One region of the Microbacterium aquimaris genome, then DNA from elsewhere that is predicted to be linked to it. Evidence: predicted binding sites of a transcription regulator. Region 1 holds the regulator's gene; each other region holds the start of a gene.
The links. The regulator HspR, encoded in region 1, represses chaperone genes until heat shock. The targets are predictions, from matches to a motif close to AAGTTGAGTCNNNNNGACTCAACTT.
Positions count from the first base shown of each region.

Region 1 (3,270 bases):
GCCGTAGACCGCGATGCGGGCACGGAGTGCCGCCCCCGCGGTGCGCTGCAGGACATGGATGACGGTGAGGGCCTTGAGAAGGCGCAGGGGCCGCAGGGCGGGGATCACGACGACCGCGAGATCGAACAGGTGGGACCGGAACCACGGACCCTTGGGTCTGGCCAGCGAGAGCTGGACGACGTAGTCGACGGCGAACACGACCCAGGTGAGGAACATGACGATCCGCGCCAAGGTGTAACCCGTGCCGCCGAGGTCGGCGATGACCTGCCACGAGTAGGCGATGATGAACGCGAGCGACGCGATGATGAGTGGCCAGTACGTGATCTGCTGCCACCGTTCCGACGTCATGCGTACGAGCCTAGGAGCGCCTTCCGTCGTTGCCGCGAAGCCTCGCCGCCCTCGTCTTTTCTGTCGCGGCGGCTCACGCGTGGGCGTCGGCCTGGAGGGCGGCGGCGTTGCGGATGAAGAGGATGATCCAGGCGAAGACGAGCACCCCGGCGACCAGCTCGACCGCGGTGAGCGTGTAGACCCCCGTTGCGAACATGATCGCCAGGACCGCGATCACGGCGATGAAGACCCACCCCAGGGTCAGGAAGGCGCGGGCGATACCGGGGATCCACCATTTGAGGGCGATGACGAGCACACCGAACGCGACCGCCATTCCCGAGGCGACGCCGGTGTGCAGCAGGAAGAAGTCGTCCACCGGGAAGATGCCGACGCAGGTCAGGAAGACCCCGACGACGATGAGGGAGTTCCGAGCGTTGCGCGCCCCGTGCGGATGCGGGGTCGGGATGCCGACGGTGACGTACCGGGCCAGGGTGGTCACGATGAAACCGGCGACGATGAGGGTGAGGTTGAACGCGAACGCGGACAGGTCGTCGGTCATGCCGAGGGCGCTGAGGTTGAGCTTCCACCACTGCGGGTCGCTCGCGGTGAGCATCGCCGTGATGACCCCCTCGACGAGGAACACCGCGAGGATGATCGCCAGCAACGACAGGTCCATGTGGGTCGCCGAGTAGAAGACGACGTAAGCGGTGACGAAGGCCGTGGCGCCGGCGAGCGCGATCAGCGCGACCGGGTACACCTCGGCGCCGATGAAGCTGCGCTCCAGGATGGTGGCGAGCACCGTCCAGGTCAGCAGCGCGATGATCGCGTGGGCGAGGGCGAGGGCGGCGACGTCGAGATAGTCGAGCAGCTTCAGTCGCGCGCGACGCTGCGCGATGCGCAGGATGGCGCGGCCCGCACCGAAGGCGACGAGGGCGACGGCGGCCGACGCGATCGCGACGAACTGGCCGATCGAGTCGGGTCCGGCGATGGGAGCCGCCTCGAGTCGGAACACCGGGAGGGTGACCAACGCGACGACGATGAACGCGCTGACGCCGGCGCTCAGCGACAGCGACTCCATCGACCTCTCGGTCGTCCCGTCGAATTCCTCGCGTGCCGCGGCGCGCAGTCTCTCGGATCGTCGCGTCGGGGCCGGTGCGGATTCGCTCACGAGCAGAACACTATCGATGCCACCCCCGGCGCGGGAGATCAGTGGTCGGTGTCGTCGTCGCCGGGCGGGAGGGCGCGATGAGGACGCCACAGCACGACTTCGGTCGCGCGTCGCACCCGCGTGCCGTGCCGCAGGGAGATGACGGAACCGGTCGCGCCGGCGGCGAACACCCGCGCACCGGGGCGACGTTCCAGTTCGCTCTTCATGCGGTCTTCGAGGTCGCGTACGCGCAGATGCAGTTCGCGAACCCGATTCTCCAGTTCGATGATGCGGGAGATCGCCGGCAGGCTCATGCCTTCCGCCGACATCCGCGAGACCTCCTGCAGCTGCGCGACGTGGCGCAGGGAGTAGCGGCGGGACCCGCCTTGCGTGCGGGCGGGCACGACCAAGCCCAGCCGGTCGTACTGCCGGAGGGTCTGTGGATGCATCCCGGCCAGCTCGGCCGCCGCGGCGATGGCGAGGATCGGGGCGTCCTCGTCGATCTCGTCGGGATCAACCATGTCCTCGCCTCGTCTTCCGTGTCGTGCTCGTCTCCGTGCTCCGCTCAACGACCGGACCGGTCCGTCCAGTATCCGGTCGTTGAGCGGGCGAAGCGAGACGAAACGCTAGGTGCGCGCCTTCGCCATGAGGTCGGCACGCGGATTCTCCTTGGGTTCGAGAGCCTGATAGGCCTCGAGCGCCTCCCGCGCCGCGTCGTCCAGGTGGGCCGGAACAGCGACCTGCACCTCCGCGAGGAGGTCTCCGGTGCCCTTCTGCGTCTGAACGCCGCGCCCCTTGACTCTCAATACCCGGCCCGACGGCGTGCCGGGTGCCACGCGCAGCCGCACGGGGTCGCCTCCGAGGGTGGGCACCTCGATGGTCGAGCCGAGCGTCGCTTCGGTGAAAGTGACGGGAACGGTCACCCGCAGGTTCAACCCGTCGCGGGTGAAGACCGGATGCGGTCGCACGGCGACCTGCACGACGATGTCGCCGGTCTCCCCGCCGTCCGGCGAAGGTCGACCTCGGCCGCGAAGACGGATCTTCTGACCGTCGCGCACGCCGGCGGGGATCTTCACCTTGAACGGCTTGCCGTCCTCGCCCTGCAGGGTGATGGTCTCGCCCTTGGTGGCGGTGACGAAGTCGATGGTCGTCCGCGCGGTGACATCCGCCCCGCGTGTGGGACCACCGAACCCCTGGAATCCACCGGTCGGCTGACCGAACCGACCCGAGCCGAAGCCTGCTCCGCGTCCACCCTGCTGCTGGTTGAACATCGAGAAGATGTCGTCGAAGTCGGCACTGTCGTAGCGACCACCGCCACCGCGGCCCTGACCGAACATCGAGAAGACGTCTTCGAAGCCGCCGCCCTGACCTGCGCCACCGGCGGTGAAGCGCGCCCCCGAGCCCATGGCCCGGATCTGGTCGTACTCCTGACGTTGCTCCGGATCGCTCAGCACGGCGTAGGCCTCGCTGATCTCCTTGAACTTCGCCTCGGCCTTGGCATCCCCCGGGTTCGAATCGGGGTGGTAGGTGCGCGCGAGCTTGCGGTAGGTCTTCTTGAGGTCGGCGTCGCTGACCTCCTTGGAGACACCGAGGACCTTGTAGAAGTCCTTGTCGAACCAGTCCTGACTCGCCACGTCTCCTCCTACTCCGCCGGAACGGCGACCACGACCTTGGCCGGACGCAGTTCGACCGATCCCAGTCGGTATCCGACCTCGACGACTTCGAGGATCGTCGGAATCTCGGTGCCCGGCGTCGGCGCCTGGAAGATCGCCTCGTGGTGCTGCGGGTCGAATGCC
Region 1 is NZ_BAAAPT010000001.1:1,040,177-1,043,446, reverse strand. Features, by position in the region: gene ABD204_RS04895 (potassium channel family protein) at 1-348, opposite strand, end outside; gene ABD204_RS04890 (DUF998 domain-containing protein) at 422-1,495, opposite strand; gene ABD204_RS04885 (heat shock protein transcriptional repressor HspR) at 1,534-1,995, opposite strand; gene ABD204_RS04880 (DnaJ C-terminal domain-containing protein) at 2,101-3,108, opposite strand; gene ABD204_RS04875 (nucleotide exchange factor GrpE) at 3,117-3,270, opposite strand, start outside.

Region 2 (3,270 bases), 1.0 Mb from region 1:
CGCGCACCGGCCTGATCGATGAGGTCGATGGCCTTGTCGGGGAGGACACGGTCGCCGAGGTATCGGTCGCTCAGCTCGACGGCGGCGCGCAGCGCCGCTTCGGTGTAGGAGATACCGTGGTGGTCTTCGTAGGCCGGGGCCACACCGGCCACGATGCGCACGGCGTCCTCGATGGAGGGCTCCCCGACCCGGACCGGCTGGAACCGGCGCTCCAACGCGGGGTCCTTCTCGATCGCGCGATACTCCTTGAGGGTGGTCGCCCCCACCAGGTGCAACTCGCCTCGGGCCAGTCGCGGCTTGAGGATGTTGCCGGCGTCCATACCGCCCTCGCCCCCGGCCCCGGCGCCGACGACCGTGTGCACCTCGTCGATGAAGACGATGAGGTCGTCGCGGTGGGCGGAGATCTCATCCATCGTCTGGGTGAGACGTTCTTCGAAGTCGCCCCGGTAACGGGTCCCCGAGAGCATGGCGGGCAGATCGAGCATGATGATCCGCTTGCCTTCGAGTGGGGCGGGTACGGCACCGTCGACGACCGCCTGGGCGATGCCCTCGACGACGGCGGTCTTCCCCACCCCCGCCTCCCCCACCAGCACCGGGTTGTTCTTGGTCCGGCGGCTGAGGATCTCGAGTGTCTGCTCGATCACATCCTCGCGGCCGATGACCGGGTCGATGCGGCCCTCGCGCGCCAGCGCGGTGAGGTCGGTGCCGAAACGCTCGAGCATCGGGGACTCCGGACCGCCGGGCTCCTGCGGGGCGGCGTCGGAGGCGACCGTCTCGCGCACCTCCTGGGTGAGGGACTCCGCGGTCACGCCCGCGCGAGCCAGGATCTGACCGACCGGAGTGTCCTGAGCGAGGACCAGGGCGAAGAAGAGGTGTTCGGGATCGACGTAGGTCGACCCGGACGATCGGGCGACCTGGTATGCGTGGAACAGCGCCCGCTGCACGGACGGGGTGATGACCGCCCCGTCGACGGCTGCGGGGTCCGAGGCTGCGGGCAGGCGATCCTCCGCGGCGCGGACGATGGCGCGAGGGTCGGCACCGACGCGCTCCACGGCGTCTTTGACCGGAGAACGGTCGACGAGGACACGCAGGACATGGAGCGTGTCGAGCTCGCGCTGCCCACGCTCGAGGGCGTAACGCCCCGCGGCCTGGAGGACGTGCTGTGTCGCCGCGCCGAGGAACCGGCTGAGGTCGATCGACCGTTCTGCGCGGGCGCGCTCTCCGGCCAGGTAGCGCGCGAGGAATTCGTCGAAGGCGCTGTGGCCGTCGTCGGGGGTGAAGTCTTCGGGCATTCCCGCTCCTTGCGTTGAAGATGAGTCAGGTGCGCTCAAGATTAAGAGTTGAGCGCACGCTTATCAAGTTCAACGCGTGCGGTGCCCGCCTATTCCCGCCGGGGTTCGGCCGGCGTCATTTGCCTCCGGGCGGACCGAGGATCAACAAGATCACGTACGCCGCGACGATCGCGCCGATCAGCAGCACCGCGAGGGCCCAGGGCCGTCGCAGGAACCAGCGCATGAGCGGGTCGTACCAGCGGTCCGTCCCGGCTCCGGGCTCGGTCCGCCACCGCCCGTCGAGTCGACCCGTGCGGTGGAGCCAGATCTCGGTGGGGATGGTGGCGTACGGGATGACCGCGCTGACGATCGCCACGACGGTGGGACCGGTCCGCCAGCGCTGGTTCATCGCCACCAGGACCGCGGTGGCACCGTAGGAGAGGAAGACGAATCCGTGGATCCCGCCGCCGATGGTCACGGCGATCGACAGATCGACCGTGGCACGCAGGATCAGCCCCGCGATGAGGAGGGTCCAGGAGACCACCTCGGCGAAAGCCAGCACGCGGAACAGGGACAGGGGGGTGTGGAACACGGGTACTCCAGATCGTTCCCCTCCACCCTATGGGGGACGCGCACCGGCACCGGCTACCGTGGGACGGTGAACCCCGAGCTGGACCGACTCCGCCGTCGCCCCGATCTGGAAGCTCCGGGGTTGGTGGCCGTCGACGCAGCCGACCGGCTGATCCTCGACGAGTCGGCGTCGGTACGCGAAGCGCTCGGGGCGGGCGAGGTGTGTGTGATCGGCGACGCGTACGGGGCGTTGACGCTGGGGGCAGCACTCGCGGGGGCGCGCGAGATCCGTGTCCATCAGGACGCCCTGACCGGCGAGCGCGCCCTCGCCGCCAACGCCCGCGATCTGTCCCTCGCGGACACCTACCGCTCCCTCCCCCTCGCCGCGGAGCTCGTGAGCGGGACACGGGTGGTGCTGATGCGTCTGCCTCGCTCACTCGACCAGCTCGATGACATCGCGGCGGTCCTCGCGGCCCACGCCGCACCGGAGGTCACCGTGTTCGCGGGCGGACGACTCAAGCACATGAGCCTCGCCATGAACGAGGTGCTCTCCCGCCGCTTCGCCCACGTGGACGTCACGCACGCGCGCCAGAAGTCGCGCGTCCTCGTCGCCCGGGGGCCGCACGACGGGGCCGACCCGTCGCCACGATGCGACACGCACGACGGTGTCACCGTGTGTGCGTACGGCGGCGCGTTCGCCGCGACCTCGATCGACATCGGCACCCGGCTCCTCCTCGAACACCTCCCCGCGCCCCCATCAGCCGCGGCGGCCATCGACATGGCGTGCGGCACCGGCGTCGTCGCCGCCGTGTGGGCCACACGCCACCCCGGGTCACGGGTGATCGCGAGCGATCAGTCGGCCATCGCGGTGGCCTCGGCACGCGCGACCGCGGTCGCCAACGGCGTCGACGACCGGGTCGAGGTCGTCCGCGACGACCTCCTCGGGGCGAGACCGGACGGGTCGGCCGACCTCATCGCGCTGAATCCCCCGTTCCACTCCGGGGCGGCGGTGACCGATCGCATCGCTCCGAGGATGTTCGCCGATGCGGCACGCGTGCTGCGACCGGGCGGTGAATTGTGGACGGTGTGGAATTCGTCACTCGGCTACCGGAGCGCACTCGAACGAACCGTCGGCCCTACCCGTCAGGTCGCGCGGAACGCGAAGTTCACCCTCACCGCCTCGACACGCCGCTGACCGTCAGCGTCCGTCGCGCGTGCACCACCACGCCCAGCACACCAGCAGCGGCTGGAAGAACAGGCGCACGAGACGCTTGGCATCGGTGTCCAGGCCGAACCCGTCGCGCCCGCGCGTGAACTGCTCCACATTGCCGGGGAAGATCGCCGCGAAGAAGAACGCCAGCAACGCGCCCACGCGTCGACGGGAGCCGGGCAGCGCCACCAGCGCGGCGCCGAACATGACCTCGACCAC
Region 2 is NZ_BAAAPT010000001.1:4,906-8,175, forward strand. Features, by position in the region: gene ABD204_RS00020 (ATP-dependent Clp protease ATP-binding subunit) at 1-1,292, opposite strand, end outside; gene ABD204_RS00025 (DUF3817 domain-containing protein) at 1,408-1,863, opposite strand; gene ABD204_RS00030 (class I SAM-dependent methyltransferase) at 1,930-3,036, shown strand; gene ABD204_RS00035 (DoxX family protein) at 3,040-3,270, opposite strand, start outside.
Region 2: the regulator HspR is predicted to act here: its motif matches at 1,310-1,334, upstream of ABD204_RS00020 (ATP-dependent Clp protease ATP-binding subunit).

Region 3 (3,270 bases), 710 kb from region 1:
AGGTGAGGTCGACGGTGTGGGTGGTGTGGCCGCGGCCGCGCAGATCCCGTGCGACCGACTCCAGTCCTTCGGCGTTGCGGTCGACCAGTGCGACCCGGGCGCCGCGGGCGGCCAGGCGTCGGGCGGCTTCGGCGCCCATTCCGCTGGCGGCACCGGTGATCACGGCGGTGCGGTCTCGCACATCGAGGTGTGCTCGTCGGGTCATCGTCGTCCTCCGCTTCGTCGCGTCATCGCGTGCGTCCATTCTGTCCGACACCGACGGGCGTCGATGCGCGCGCATCGGACGCATCCAGGATCGCTGTCGGGGCTGACGATACGATCGGAGGGGGAGGTGCGCGCACATGGGACGCAACGCAGACGCGATCGCGGAGGGCGTTTCGATCGCCGCGGCCGCCGCCCGGCTGACGGTGCGCAACCGCATCCTCGTCGACACCATCGCGCGCAACGAGCCGTTCGACCCCGAACGCGTCGCCCCGTTCGCGCGGGAGACGCTGCTCGCACTGGCCACCGAGCAGGAGGCGGCGGCGGATCTCGCGCGCAAGCAACGCAAGAAGGCGTGGGGGAAGTACTCGGATCCGGGGAGCACCCACGACTACCGTGACCGCGACACCCGCAATCTCCGGCGCCGTCAGCGGCAGTACAACGGGGTCGCCAAGGTCCTGCGGGAGCGAGCCGATGACCCCGAGGCGATCGACGCGCTCGTCGCCGACGCGCGACAAGCCGCGTGGGGCGACGTCGAATCGAACCTGCAGCGCCGACTCGTCGCCGAGGGTGCGCGTCCCGACCTCGAACCCGACTACGCCAAGATGCGTGCCGCGCGTATGCAGTCGTTGCGGCTGGTGGACCTGCCGAAGCTCGCCGCCCACCGTCGCCGGGTGGGTCCCTCCGCCCTCGGGACCGTGGAAGATCCCGAGGATGTCGCCGCCGCCCTCGATTCGCCACCGACCGAAACGTGATGTAGGCTGGCCCTCGGCCTTCGCGCCGTTTCGCGTGAAGGTCCTGCGCCTCTAGCTCAATGGATAGAGCATCTGACTACGGATCAGAAGGTTGGGGGTTCGAGTCCCTCGAGGCGCGCACTGTGTTGAGACAGTGAGAAATCCCTCGCCTCCGGGCGGGGGATTTTCGCTTTCCTCGGTGCTTCGTCACCACGTCACCGGGTTCCGTTTCCGTGCGCGTCCACGTGTCGCGCGGCCGGCTGGACCTCGCGCGCCGATCGTTCGCCGACGGCGATCGCCAGATCTGGCACTCTCCACCCCAGAGTGCTAATCTGTTCTTAGTTGAGTCACATCGACTCAACTTGAGAGTCCCACCGTCGGATGGCCGCATCCGACCCGCTACGAAGGAGAAGACATGGGAACCTACGACCCGTTCCGTGAGCTGGACCGCATGGCGTCGAGCCTCCTCGACGCGCGACGCGGACCCCGCCGCATGCCGATGGATCTCTACCGCGACGGCGACCACTACGTCCTCCACGCCGACCTCCCGGGCATCGACCCCGGCTCGGTCGACATCGACGTGGACGGCCAGCTTCTGACGATCCGCGCCGAGCGCACCCTCGCCTCCGGCGACGGGGTCAAGTGGATCACCCGCGAGCGCGAGGCCGCCAGTTTCGTCCGCCAGCTCAACCTCGGACAGGGAATCGACATCGAGCGCATCTCGGCCAGCTACGGCAACGGTGTGCTCTCGGTGACGATCCCGGTCAGCGAGAAGGCGAAGCCGCGCAAGATCGAGGTGTCGACCGAGGCGCAGCCCTCCGTGCTGGAGGCGCACGAGTCGGCATCGTCGGCTGTAGCCGACGGTCCCGCGCCCGTCGAGCAGTAACCCGTTCCGCGCGACGCCCCGACCCTCGGATCGGGGCGTTCGCGCTGTCCGGGGCGCATGAGGCGTTCGGGGCGTAGCCTGTGGGGGTGAGCGCCTACGTCTCGGCGTTCGAGCTGTTCTCCATCGGAGTAGGACCCTCGAGCTCCCACACGGTCGGCCCGATGCGCGCCGGCCGAGACTTCGCCGCGCGTCTGCGGGATTCCGGAGACCTCGACCGGGTGGTGCGCGTGAGCTGTGCCTTGTACGGTTCGCTCGGGGCGACCGGAATCGGCCACGGGACGCCGGATGCGGTGGTGGCCGGCCTCGCCGGCCTCGATCCGGAGACCGTCGATCCGTCGGCGGTGCGCGGGGCCTGGTCGGATCGGCCGGCGGGGGAGCGTCTTCCGCTGGATGGCACGCGGCCGATCGACTTCGACACAGGCGACGTCATGTTCGAGCCACGCACGCGCCTGCCTGGGCATCCGAACGCCATGACCCTCGTGGCCCGCGCGGAGGGCGGCGAGGTCGTCTCCGAAGAGACCTACTACTCGGTGGGTGGCGGTTTCATCCGACGGGAGGGGGAGGCGCCGCGAGTGCAGGCGACGCCCTGGCCGTTGCGCTTCGACTCCGCCGCGGAGTTGCTGGCGCTGTGCGACGACCGACATCGCACCATCGCCGAGGCGGCGCGGTGCAACGAAGAGGCGCTGCGACCGGAGAAGGAGGTTGCGGCAGGACTCGACCGTATTTGGGATGCGATGTCTACGTGCGTCGACGCCGGCCTGCGCGCCGAGGGGGTGCTACCGGGTGTGCTCAAGGTGAAGCGCCGCGCCGGCCAGATCCGGGCGCAACTCGAAAACGCCGCGGCAGCGGGCGGGCGTGAACTTCCCGGGGAGTGGCTCGGGGCTTACGCGCTGGCGGTGAACGAGGAGAACGCGGCGGGCGGACGTGTGGTCACCGCACCCACCAACGGTGCCGCGGGGATCCTTCCCGCCGTCGCGATGTACTGGTGGCGTTTCCTTGCCGACTCCGGCCTCGGGGCCGGGAACGCCGTCACCCCGAACGGTGAACTGGTCGGCAGTGCCCTGCTGGGTTTCGGAGACGCCGTCGCGGCGGTGTCCTTTGAAGACGAGGCGGCGGTCGCCGAGGCCAACCGTCGTCGGGGGATCCGGCGGTTCCTGCTGACGGCCACCGCACTCGGGTCGCTCTTCAAGGCGAACGCGTCGATCTCCGGCGCGGAGGGCGGGTGTCAGGCCGAGGTCGGCTCAGCGTGTGCGATGGCCGCGGGTGGCTTGACGGCGGTGATGGGTGGGACGAACGGGCAGATCGAGAACGCCGCCGAGATCGCGATGGAGCACCACCTCGGGTTGACGTGCGACCCGGTCGGCGGCCTGGTCCAGATCCCGTGCATCGAACGCAACGCCGTCGCCGCATCCACCGCGGTGACCGCGGCCCGCCTGGCCTTGCGGGGCG
Region 3 is NZ_BAAAPT010000001.1:331,073-334,342, reverse strand. Features, by position in the region: gene ABD204_RS01660 (SDR family NAD(P)-dependent oxidoreductase) at 1-205, opposite strand, end outside; gene ABD204_RS01655 (asparagine synthase) at 342-956, shown strand; tRNA gene ABD204_RS01650 (tRNA-Arg) at 1,002-1,074, shown strand; gene ABD204_RS01645 (Hsp20/alpha crystallin family protein) at 1,351-1,821, shown strand; gene ABD204_RS01640 (L-serine ammonia-lyase, iron-sulfur-dependent, subunit alpha) at 1,908-3,270, shown strand, end outside.
Region 3: the regulator HspR is predicted to act here: its motif matches at 1,275-1,299, upstream of ABD204_RS01645 (Hsp20/alpha crystallin family protein).